DNA from 3 places in the Shewanella psychrotolerans genome. Region 1 is predicted to be linked to each of the others. Evidence: predicted binding sites of a transcription regulator. Region 1 holds the regulator's gene; each other region holds the start of a gene.
What was found. Region 1 encodes NrdR, which represses ribonucleotide reductase genes. Its sites were predicted from a motif close to AAACACNANATNTNGTGTTT; they were not measured.
Positions count from the first base shown of each region.

Region 1 (3,288 bases):
CTGTAAAACATTACTTTTATGGCTTGAAAAATAATAGCCCTGCTAAAACAAGCCCTCAATGCCCCAGTTTGCTAAATGGCGCTGCTTTGCTGAGCATTTCTCACCGATAACCGCAAGTAATTTCATGTTACAAACGCTGGGATTGTGATCAATTGCACTGTAGAATACCGCGCAACCCTACTTATAAGACTTTACAGCTGGAGTGACCAATGCTGAAAAAAGAGATGAATATCGCTGACTTTGATCCACTACTGTTTCAAGCGATCCAGGATGAAACTCGTCGTCAAGAAGAGCACATCGAGCTTATCGCTTCAGAAAATTACACCAGTCCTCGTGTGCTAGAGGCTCAAGGTTCTCAGCTTACCAATAAATATGCCGAAGGCTACCCAGGTAAGCGTTACTACGGTGGTTGTGAGTATGTTGATATTGCTGAAGAGTTAGCTATCTCTCGTGCTAAAGAGCTTTTTGGTGCAACTTATGCCAACGTTCAGCCTCACTCTGGTTCACAAGCGAACTCAGCTGTGTTTATGGCACTACTTCAAGGCGGTGATACTGTACTGGGTATGAGCCTTGCCCATGGTGGTCACTTAACTCACGGCTCGCACGTGAGCTTCTCTGGCAAGCTTTATAATGCGGTTCAGTATGGCATTGACGAGACGACGGGTAAGATTGATTACGCTGAAGTTGAGCGTCTCGCTGTTGAGCACAAACCTAAAATGATTATCGCAGGTTTCAGTGCTTATTCTGGCATTATCGATTGGGGTAAGTTCCGCGAAATCGCTGATAAAGTAGGTGCTTATCTGTTTGTCGATATGGCTCACGTTGCAGGCCTCGTTGCTGCGGGTATCTACCCAAATCCATTACCTCATGCTCACGTTGTTACTACGACAACCCATAAGACGCTTGCGGGTCCTCGTGGTGGCTTGATCTTATCAGCATGTGATGATGAAGATATTTACAAGAAGCTAAACTCTGCGGTATTCCCTGGTGGACAAGGCGGCCCGTTGATGCACGTTATCGCGGCTAAAGCGGTAGCCTTCAAAGAAGCGCTAGAGCCAGAGTTTACAGCTTATCAAGAGCAAGTGGTTATTAACGCCAAAGCAATGGCAAAAACCTTTATCGAACGCGGTTATGATGTCGTGTCTGGCGGTACCGATAACCACCTGTTCCTGCTTGATTTAATTTCTAAGGATATTACCGGTAAAGATGCAGATGCGGCACTTGGTCATGCCAATATTACGGTAAACAAGAACTCGGTACCTAACGATCCTCGTTCACCATTTGTCACTTCTGGTCTGCGTATTGGTTCACCCGCCATCACTCGTCGGGGCTTTAAAGAAGAGCAAGCGATTGAGCTAACGAACTGGATGTGTGATGTGCTTGATGACATCACTAACCAAGATACTATTGAGCGCGTGAAGAATCAGGTGCTTGAATTGTGCGCTAAGTTCCCTGTTTACGGTTAACCTTAAGCTTTAAATCAGGTAAACTTCGATGGCCGCTACTGATGTTAATATTAGTAGCGGCCATTTTTGTTTCTAGCGTTGCAGCTCATTGCGAGGTTAGATGATGACTTAACGACTTTCCGCCGGAGGCTCAATGTATTGTCCGTTTTGCAGCGCAACCGATACTAAAGTGATCGACTCTCGCTTAGTTGCCGATGGCCATCAGGTTCGTCGTCGCCGTGAATGCTTAGAGTGTCATGAACGATTTACGACTTTTGAAGGCGCTGAGCTGGTTATGCCTCGAGTCGTAAAACAAGATGGCAGTCGCCAGCCTTTTGATGAAGATAAGTTACGTGGCGGTATGTTACGTGCTGTAGAAAAACGTCCCGTCTCTATGGATGAGATTGAACAAGCGCTCACTAAAATAAAATCGACACTGCGTGCGACTGGCGAGAGAGAAGTGACCTCAGAGATGATAGGTAACCTGATGATGGATCATTTAGTTCATCTTGATAAGGTCGCTTATATTCGCTTTGCCTCTGTCTATCGTGCTTTTGAAGATGTCTCTGAGTTTGGTGATGCGATTGCAAAACTGCAAAGCGCTAAATCGAATACCTAGATCAACTGAATAAATCCTTTCTAGTATATTGCGTGGATAACGGCTGATGCCTTGGTCAAAATTTGATATAGAAATGATGGCAAAAGCCATCAAACTTGCGCGTAAAGGACTTTACACTACTCGCCCTAATCCTAGTGTTGGCTGCGTGATCACCCTCGCTGACAAGGTTATTGGTGAAGGTTATCATATTACTGCTGGTGGCCCCCATGCCGAAGTGCATGCATTGAAAATGGCTGGCGAGTTAGCACAAGGGGCTACGGCTTATGTCACTCTTGAACCGTGCAGCCATTATGGACGAACGCCACCATGTGCTGAGGCATTGATTAAAGCGAACGTCGCCAGAGTTGTTGTGGCTGTTACCGATCCTAATCCGCAAGTGTCGGGTCGCGGGATCCAGATGTTGCAAGGAGCTGGAATCCAAGTCGATGTCAATTTACTTAAAGAGGAAGCGGCGCAGCTCAATCTCGGGTTTATGAAGCGCATGTCAACGGGCTTACCTTGGGTGAGCATTAAGCTTGCCGCGAGTATCGATGGGAAAACGGCGCTGTCAAACGGGGTCTCAAAGTGGATAACAGGGGCCGAAGCCCGCCGTGATGTACAGCGAATGCGCGCTCGTCACTGCGCTGTGATCACAGGGGTTGATACTGTGCTAGCCGACGATCCGAGTATGAATGTTCGTTATCACGAGCTGGGGTTTGTTGCAAACAACTTACCGCCCGAGTTGCTAAAACAGCCTTTAAGGATAGTGCTTGATAGTCGAGCACGATTAACTGGCAATGCTAATATTTTTACTATTGAGTCGCCCATATTATTAGTGTCGTGTGAGCCGTATTCTGCACAAACGCAGGCGGCTTGGCCTTCACATGTTAGCCATCTGCAACTCGATGCTGTCGATGGTAGGGTGCCACTAAAAGAGTTACTCAGCCTCTTAGGGAAAGGTCATTTAGGCAAAGAGTATAATTCGGTGATGATTGAAGCTGGAGCGACCCTTGCCGGTGCTTTTATGGCTGAGCACTTAGCTGATGAATTAGTGCTTTATCAAGCGCCAAAGATTCTCGGTAGTCACGGACGTAACCTTATCCATTTACCTGACTATACTGAGATGGCTCAGTTGCCCACGCTTGCGTTAATGGATCAACGTAAGATCGGCTCTGATACGCGTTTTACATTTAATTTAGCGCCAATCATATAAGTAACGTATCGGCTAATATGTTTGCTATAAGC
Region 1 covers NZ_CP080419.1:1,161,109-1,164,396, forward strand. Annotated here, with positions in the region: gene glyA (serine hydroxymethyltransferase) at 210-1,466, shown strand; gene nrdR (transcriptional regulator NrdR) at 1,600-2,064, shown strand; gene ribD (bifunctional diaminohydroxyphosphoribosylaminopyrimidine deaminase/5-amino-6-(5-phosphoribosylamino)uracil reductase RibD) at 2,111-3,256, shown strand.

Region 2 (3,288 bases), 1.1 Mb from region 1:
TTAGATGTTGCGAGACTACATGCATTAGAGATGGGCGTTGAAATCAATTATGTTCAAGATACAGCGGAAGCCCATCGCGATAACCATATAGGTCATTACGATGTTGTCACCTGTATGGAAATGCTTGAACATGTTCCCGATCCTGCTTCTGTCATCAAAGCATGCAGTGACATGGTGAAACCTGGTGGTTATGTTTTCTTTTCCACAATAAATCGTAATATCCGAGCTTATATCGAAACCGTTATTGGTGCGGAATATATTTTGAAAATGTTGCCTGTTGGCACTCACGACCATAACAAGTACATAAAGCCAGCCGAACTAATTGCAATGACTGATGCAGCAGACTTGTTCTGTACTGACGCGGCAGGGATCACCTATAACCCATTAACGGGTATCTTTCGCTATACCAAGAATCTTGATGTTAACTATATGATAGCGACAGTCAAAAATGACGATAATTAATCGTCATGCAAATCCTTTGGATATCACAGGGGTGCTGTTCGATTTAGATGGCACCTTAGTGGATACTGCCCCTGATTTAGTGAATGCGCTCAATCTAGCCTTGATTGAGCATGGTTACCCAACAAAATCTCTTGAACAAGTCAGAGACGCAGCGTCAAATGGTAGTTTGGCTTTGGTTAATGCGGCCCAACCTTCTCTTAGTGATGATAACAAAGCACTTATCCAGCAGGCACTGTTAACCCATTACGCTCGAGTCAATGGTGAGCATGCCGTGTTATTTGATGGGATCGCGGCCCTGCTTGATTATCTTGAACTGCATCAAATTCCTTTTGGTGTGGTCACCAATAAAGCGGCGCGATTTGCCAGACCACTATTAGCCAAACTCAATCTAGTATCTCTGATGCCAGCGATCATAAGCGGAGATTCAACCTATTATAGTAAACCCAATGCCGCACCTATGTTACTGGCGGCACAGCAGCTAAAGTGCGCCCCAACATCGGTATTATATGTAGGTGATGCACGGCGCGATCTTGAGGCAGCTCAAAACAGTAAAATGTTGGGGGGAATTGCCATGTGGGGTTATCTCGCACAAAGCGATGATCCTATCACTTGGCCACAAGATTTTATCTTTAACTGCCCAGAAGAGATTATCGCCTTATTGAAACAATCAAATCCAAACATTTAGTGGCGGCTTTCCTGACTCAGACGCAGAGCCAAGGTTAAATTATCTTGCTCAAAACGATCTGACCTTTTTATGGCATTGATGATCTAGCCGATCGATTATAAAACTAGCGGTCCTTAAGTTTAAATTCAGCTGACTAAAAGTTAACCCTTGGCAGTGATCGTAATTAAAAACAAGGCTTAAAGGTTAGCCGTCACTAACCCTAAGCTTTACCCCCAAGATATCCACAACTTGTCCCCTGAATTCACGCTTGCAATATGTCTACAACCTCACTATCTTGTATCCTATAAAATATAAAACACCATATATTGTGTATGAGTGATAATCGAAGCCACTAGAACATCAGTTGTGCATAGGCACTTTTCTTAACCCTTCGATTGTTTTTACAAGGAAACGTCGGGTGAACATATTGGCTCACCTCATCGCGATATTTAATTCAAGGCTTATCTTCAATGAACAGCAATATGCAGGTCACTAAGCGCAGTGGCGAACGTGAGATCATCGATCTGGATAAAATCCATAGAGTGATCACTTGGGCGGCAAAAGGACTCAACAACGTCTCGGTTTCTGAGGTTGAATTACGTTCACATCTTCAATTTTATGATGGCATTCCAACTGAAGCCATTCATGAAACGATTATTAAGGCCGCGGCGGATCTTATTTCGCCAGAATCGCCCGATTATCAGTTTCTGTCTGCACGCTTAGCGATTTTTCATCTACGTAAGAAAGCATTTGGTCAATTTGAACCGCCAAAGCTATATGATCACGTCGTTAAGCTCGTTGAGATGGGCAAATACGACACCCATATTCTAAACGACTACACTCGTGAAGAGCTTGATACTCTCGATAGCTATATCGACCACTGGCGCGATATGAATTTCTCTTATGCGGCGGTTAAGCAATTAGAAGGGAAATACTTAGTACAAAATCGTGTTACCCATGACATTTATGAAAGTGCGCAGTTCCTCTATATTTTAGTGGCGGCTTGTCTGTTCGCTAAATATCCAAAAGAAAACCGCTTAGATTATGTCAAACGTTTCTACGATGCCACATCTACATTTAAAATCTCATTGCCAACGCCAATCATGGCTGGTGTGCGCACACCTACGCGTCAGTTCAGCTCCTGTGTACTCATCGAGTGTGGTGATAGCTTAGATTCCATTAATGCGACCGCATCATCGATCGTTAAGTACGTATCACAACGCGCTGGGATCGGGGTCAATGCTGGTCGTATTCGCGCATTGGGAAGCCCTATTCGCGGTGGCGAAGCGTTCCACACTGGCTGTTTACCTTTTTATAAGTATTTCCAAACTGCGGTTAAGTCTTGCTCTCAAGGCGGTGTTCGTGGTGGCGCTGCGACCCTCTTCTACCCTATGTGGCATTTAGAAGTCGAATCGCTCCTCGTTCTGAAAAACAACCGTGGTGTTGACGATAACCGTATCCGTCACTTGGATTATGGTGTCCAAATTAACAAACTTATGTATCAACGCCTTATCCAAGGTGGAATGATCAGTTTGTTTAGCCCATCTGACGTACCAGGTATGTATGATGCCTTCTTTGAAGATCAGGACGAATTTGAACGTCTCTATCTTAAATATGAAGCTGATAAAACTGTGCGTAAGAAGCAGATCAAGGCTGTCGAGTTATTTGCATTAATGATGCAAGAGCGCGCATCGACAGGTCGCATTTATATTCAAAACGTCGATCATTGTAATACCCACAGTCCGTTCGATTCGAAAGTAGCACCAGTACGTCAATCTAACTTATGTTTAGAGATTGCGTTACCGACTAAGCCACTGAACAACATTAATGATCCTGATGGTGAAATTGCACTCTGTACCCTTTCGGCGCTTAACTTAGGTGCGATTAAGAATCTTGAAGAGCTTGAGCCATTGGCTGACCTTGCTGTACGAGCCTTGGATAATCTACTCGATTATCAAGATTACCCGATCACCTCTGCCCATAAAGCATCGATGAATCGTCGTACCTTAGGCATCGGTGTCATTAACTTTGCTAACTATTTGGCGAAAGAAGGTGTCCGATATTCAGATGGTTCTGCAAATGGCATCACTCATAGAACCTTTGAAGCGATTCAGTATTATCTATTGAAAGCATCGGTTAATTTGGCTAAGGAGCAAGGCCCC
Region 2 covers NZ_CP080419.1:2,244,664-2,247,951, forward strand. Annotated here, with positions in the region: gene ubiG (bifunctional 2-polyprenyl-6-hydroxyphenol methylase/3-demethylubiquinol 3-O-methyltransferase UbiG) at 1-462, shown strand, start outside; gene K0I62_RS09930 (HAD family hydrolase) at 449-1,147, shown strand; gene nrdA (class 1a ribonucleoside-diphosphate reductase subunit alpha) at 1,597-3,288, shown strand, end outside.
Region 2: a site for NrdR is predicted at 1,441-1,460, ahead of nrdA (class 1a ribonucleoside-diphosphate reductase subunit alpha). Genes of this name have one in related genera too.

Region 3 (3,288 bases), 410 kb from region 1:
CACCTGAGATCACGCCAAACGCTTTGGTATCTAGCTTACAAAAACGGCTACAAAGGTTCTCACTTGGCGTACTGTACAAACTAAAGGCGTAACCTGTCTCTTCACGCCAACGCACAGTTGCTTCTTTTAGATGCTCGATGATAGCAAGGGCCTTATCACGTAATTGCTCGCTATCAAATAGGTGAGTTTCGTTGCCATAAAGTGCATTCACCGTTTCATGTAAACCGATATAGCCTAACGAAATTGACGCTCGGCCATTTTTGAAAATTTCGCTAATATCATCATCGGCGCGTAAACGTATGCCACAAGCGCCTTCCATATAAAGGATCGGCGCAACACGAGCTTTAACCCCTTCTAGACGCTCAATACGAGTATCTAATGCGCGACGCGCGGTAACTAAACGCTGATCCAAAATCGCGAAGAAACGAGCTTCATCTCCATCGGCTTCTAACGCAACTCGTGGTAAGTTGAGACTAACCACGCCTAAATTGTTGCGTCCCTCATGGACTAACTCACCATCCTCCTCGTAGGTACCAAGAAAGCTACGGCAGCCCATCGGCGTCTTAAATGAGCCAGTGACCTTTTCAACCTGTTCATAATTTAAAATATCTGGATACATGCGCATGGTCGCGCATTTCAGGGCCATCTGCTTAATATCGTAGTTACAGTCACCGCCCTTATGATTAATGCCATCACGAATGGCAAATACCAGCTTGGGAAATACCGCTGTCTTGCGGTTTTTACCCAAGCCCGCCATACGAACTTTCAACATAGAGCCTTGAATAAGACGCGATTCCCATGAAGTACCTAGACCAAATCCAAAGGTCACAAACGGTGTTTGACCATTCGCGGTATGCAGGGTATTTACTTCATACTCTAACGATTGAAATGCATCATGACACTCTTTCTCGGTTTGCTGGGTCGCAAATGCTTTAGCATCTGTAATACCCCACTTGAGCGCTACTTGATAATGTTTGTCATAACTTTTTGCCACAAATGGTGCCAACACCTCATCGATACGATTAATCGTGGTGCCACCATAGATATGACTCGCCACTTGAGCGATTATCTGTGCCGTTACCGCCGTCGCAGTAGAAATCGATTTGGGTGTCTCAATTTCAGCATTACCCATCTTAAATCCATGGGTAAGCATACCTGCCAAGTCAATTAGCATGCAGTTAAACATAGGAAAAAATGGCGCGTAATCAAGATCGTGATAATGGATCTCACCCGCCTCATGGGCAGACACCACATCTTTAGGCAAGATATGGCGAGTGGCATAATGTTTTGCCACAATGCCAGCAAGCAGATCCCGCTGAGTTGGGATCACCTTTGAATCTTTATTAGCATTTTCATTTAACAGTGCAGCATTGCTCTGCTCTACCAGGCCACGAATATCCTGATTGAGACGGCTACTGACTTCACGGTGAACATCGCGATCATGGCGATACTCAATATAAACCCGTGCAAGTGACTTATAGGGCCCTTCCATTAATTGATTTTCGACGGCATCTTGCAGATCATGAATATCGACCTCTGCAACATCTGCCATCTTTTCGGTCACTTGAGTCGCGACTTGCGTCGCATAGGCAACATCTTCAATACCTGCTGAGTGAGCAGCCGCTATGACCGCATCCCTAATCCTTGTTTCGTCAAAAGGCGTGCGGTAACCATCCCGCTTAATAACTACTGGCATTGTTTAATATCTCCTCAAGTAACGTTTAAAATGACACCATATATAGTGCAATTATAACGTCAAAGCACAATATGTGGTGTATTAAGCTACAAACTGCGGGAGAGTACCTTGATCCAGATCATGATTTTACGGATGGAATTTTGTGACAAGAGATTACTGCAAACTAGGCCACTTATCTTATACAGTGGCCTTGACCGCAAAGGCAAACAGAGCTAGATAATGTAAAAAGTTGGTAAAAACTGTGGGTAACTGTTGAGAAATTACGTAATTCGCTTAGATAAGGCCAAATAACTGTTCATTTGTCCCGAAAACTGTTGTGAATTTCCCATCGAAGCCGCTAACTGCATGGTTGACTTTAGTCCCTGCCACTGTTGCTTCTCAATCTGTTCCATTGGCGCGTCAGCATTAATAAATACCGATAGTTGTGCCGACACTCTAGCCGCTTTTTGACTGTATTGTGCCCCATCAACGCTGTCCATATTATTCAATACTGACTTGGCATCATCGAGAACCGTCATTAATACGCTATCGGGATCGGTCTGCGTCAAGGTCTCTTTTTGCTCGTTAATGAAATCCATTAGGCTTTGTTTATGCGAACTTGTTTCGGGGATATCAAATCCAGCCGAGCTTAAACGATTTAATTGATTGTCAGACAAAATTCCATCTTGATGCAAACGCTGGATCAGCTTGGGAATTTGAGCGGTGGTGAACTGTCCATCGGCAAAGAAATCTTTAGCCATTGCCTCAATTTTTTGAGCGCGCATTGCTCGAGAAGACAATGACACCGCCTCCTCTGCAATCGCTGGCCCCGTCGCCTTATCAGCATTGGCCTGATTAGACAGGCTAACTTTATCACTGTGTATGGAACTAGCTTGGCTTTGCGGTTCACGACTAACCTCGTTCCCATAAGCCTCTGCTGCAATAGTGTTATTGGATGAAGATAGAAGGCTACTAATTGGATTCATTGTCAAAATATCGACTACTGCTAAACGTTTAATCCAACCAAGCAAAAACTAAGCCGTTTTATACTATCTGCAGTAAACACTTTTACCACCTCTCCGTTAAGCTGGTACAACGCGTGATAGTGGCACTTTATTCGTGGCGCTCGGCAAATCTTGCCTCGATAATATGCGCCACTTGTTTGACCGCAAATTCACCCGCCGCAATGGCTTCATCGGCGCGATGAAACTCCATAGTGCCAATATCTGCAACATTCGGGGTGATCAATAAATCCGGTGGATCGCCCATCAAGCGAATACGCTTGTGACGCTGCTCGAGAATATCCATCGATTGGGACATCACCGCCAACATGCCAGGTTGACTGTTATTCCCCAGGGAGAACTTATCGGTTAACCCCGACACATATTCACGGCCACGCGCCAACAGATCCATAAATCCAACGTCTTGGCCACGGTTAGCATCATGCTTGCTCGCCACCACCTTATCGCTAGAAGAGAGTGATACAGGTAACTGTTCTAGTCGCGTTTTACGATGGCCATACAGATCGACGGCAATCACCAAATCGACCCCCATAGCCCGGCTCACTGAGATAGGAACAGGATTAACCACAGCGCCATCGACTAACCATCGCT
Region 3 covers NZ_CP080419.1:1,574,375-1,577,662, reverse strand. Annotated here, with positions in the region: gene nrdD (anaerobic ribonucleoside-triphosphate reductase) at 1-1,696, opposite strand, end outside; gene K0I62_RS06960 (hypothetical protein) at 1,957-2,661, opposite strand; gene rssA (patatin-like phospholipase RssA) at 2,789-3,288, opposite strand, start outside.
Region 3: a site for NrdR is predicted at 1,759-1,778, ahead of nrdD (anaerobic ribonucleoside-triphosphate reductase). Genes of this name have one in related genera too.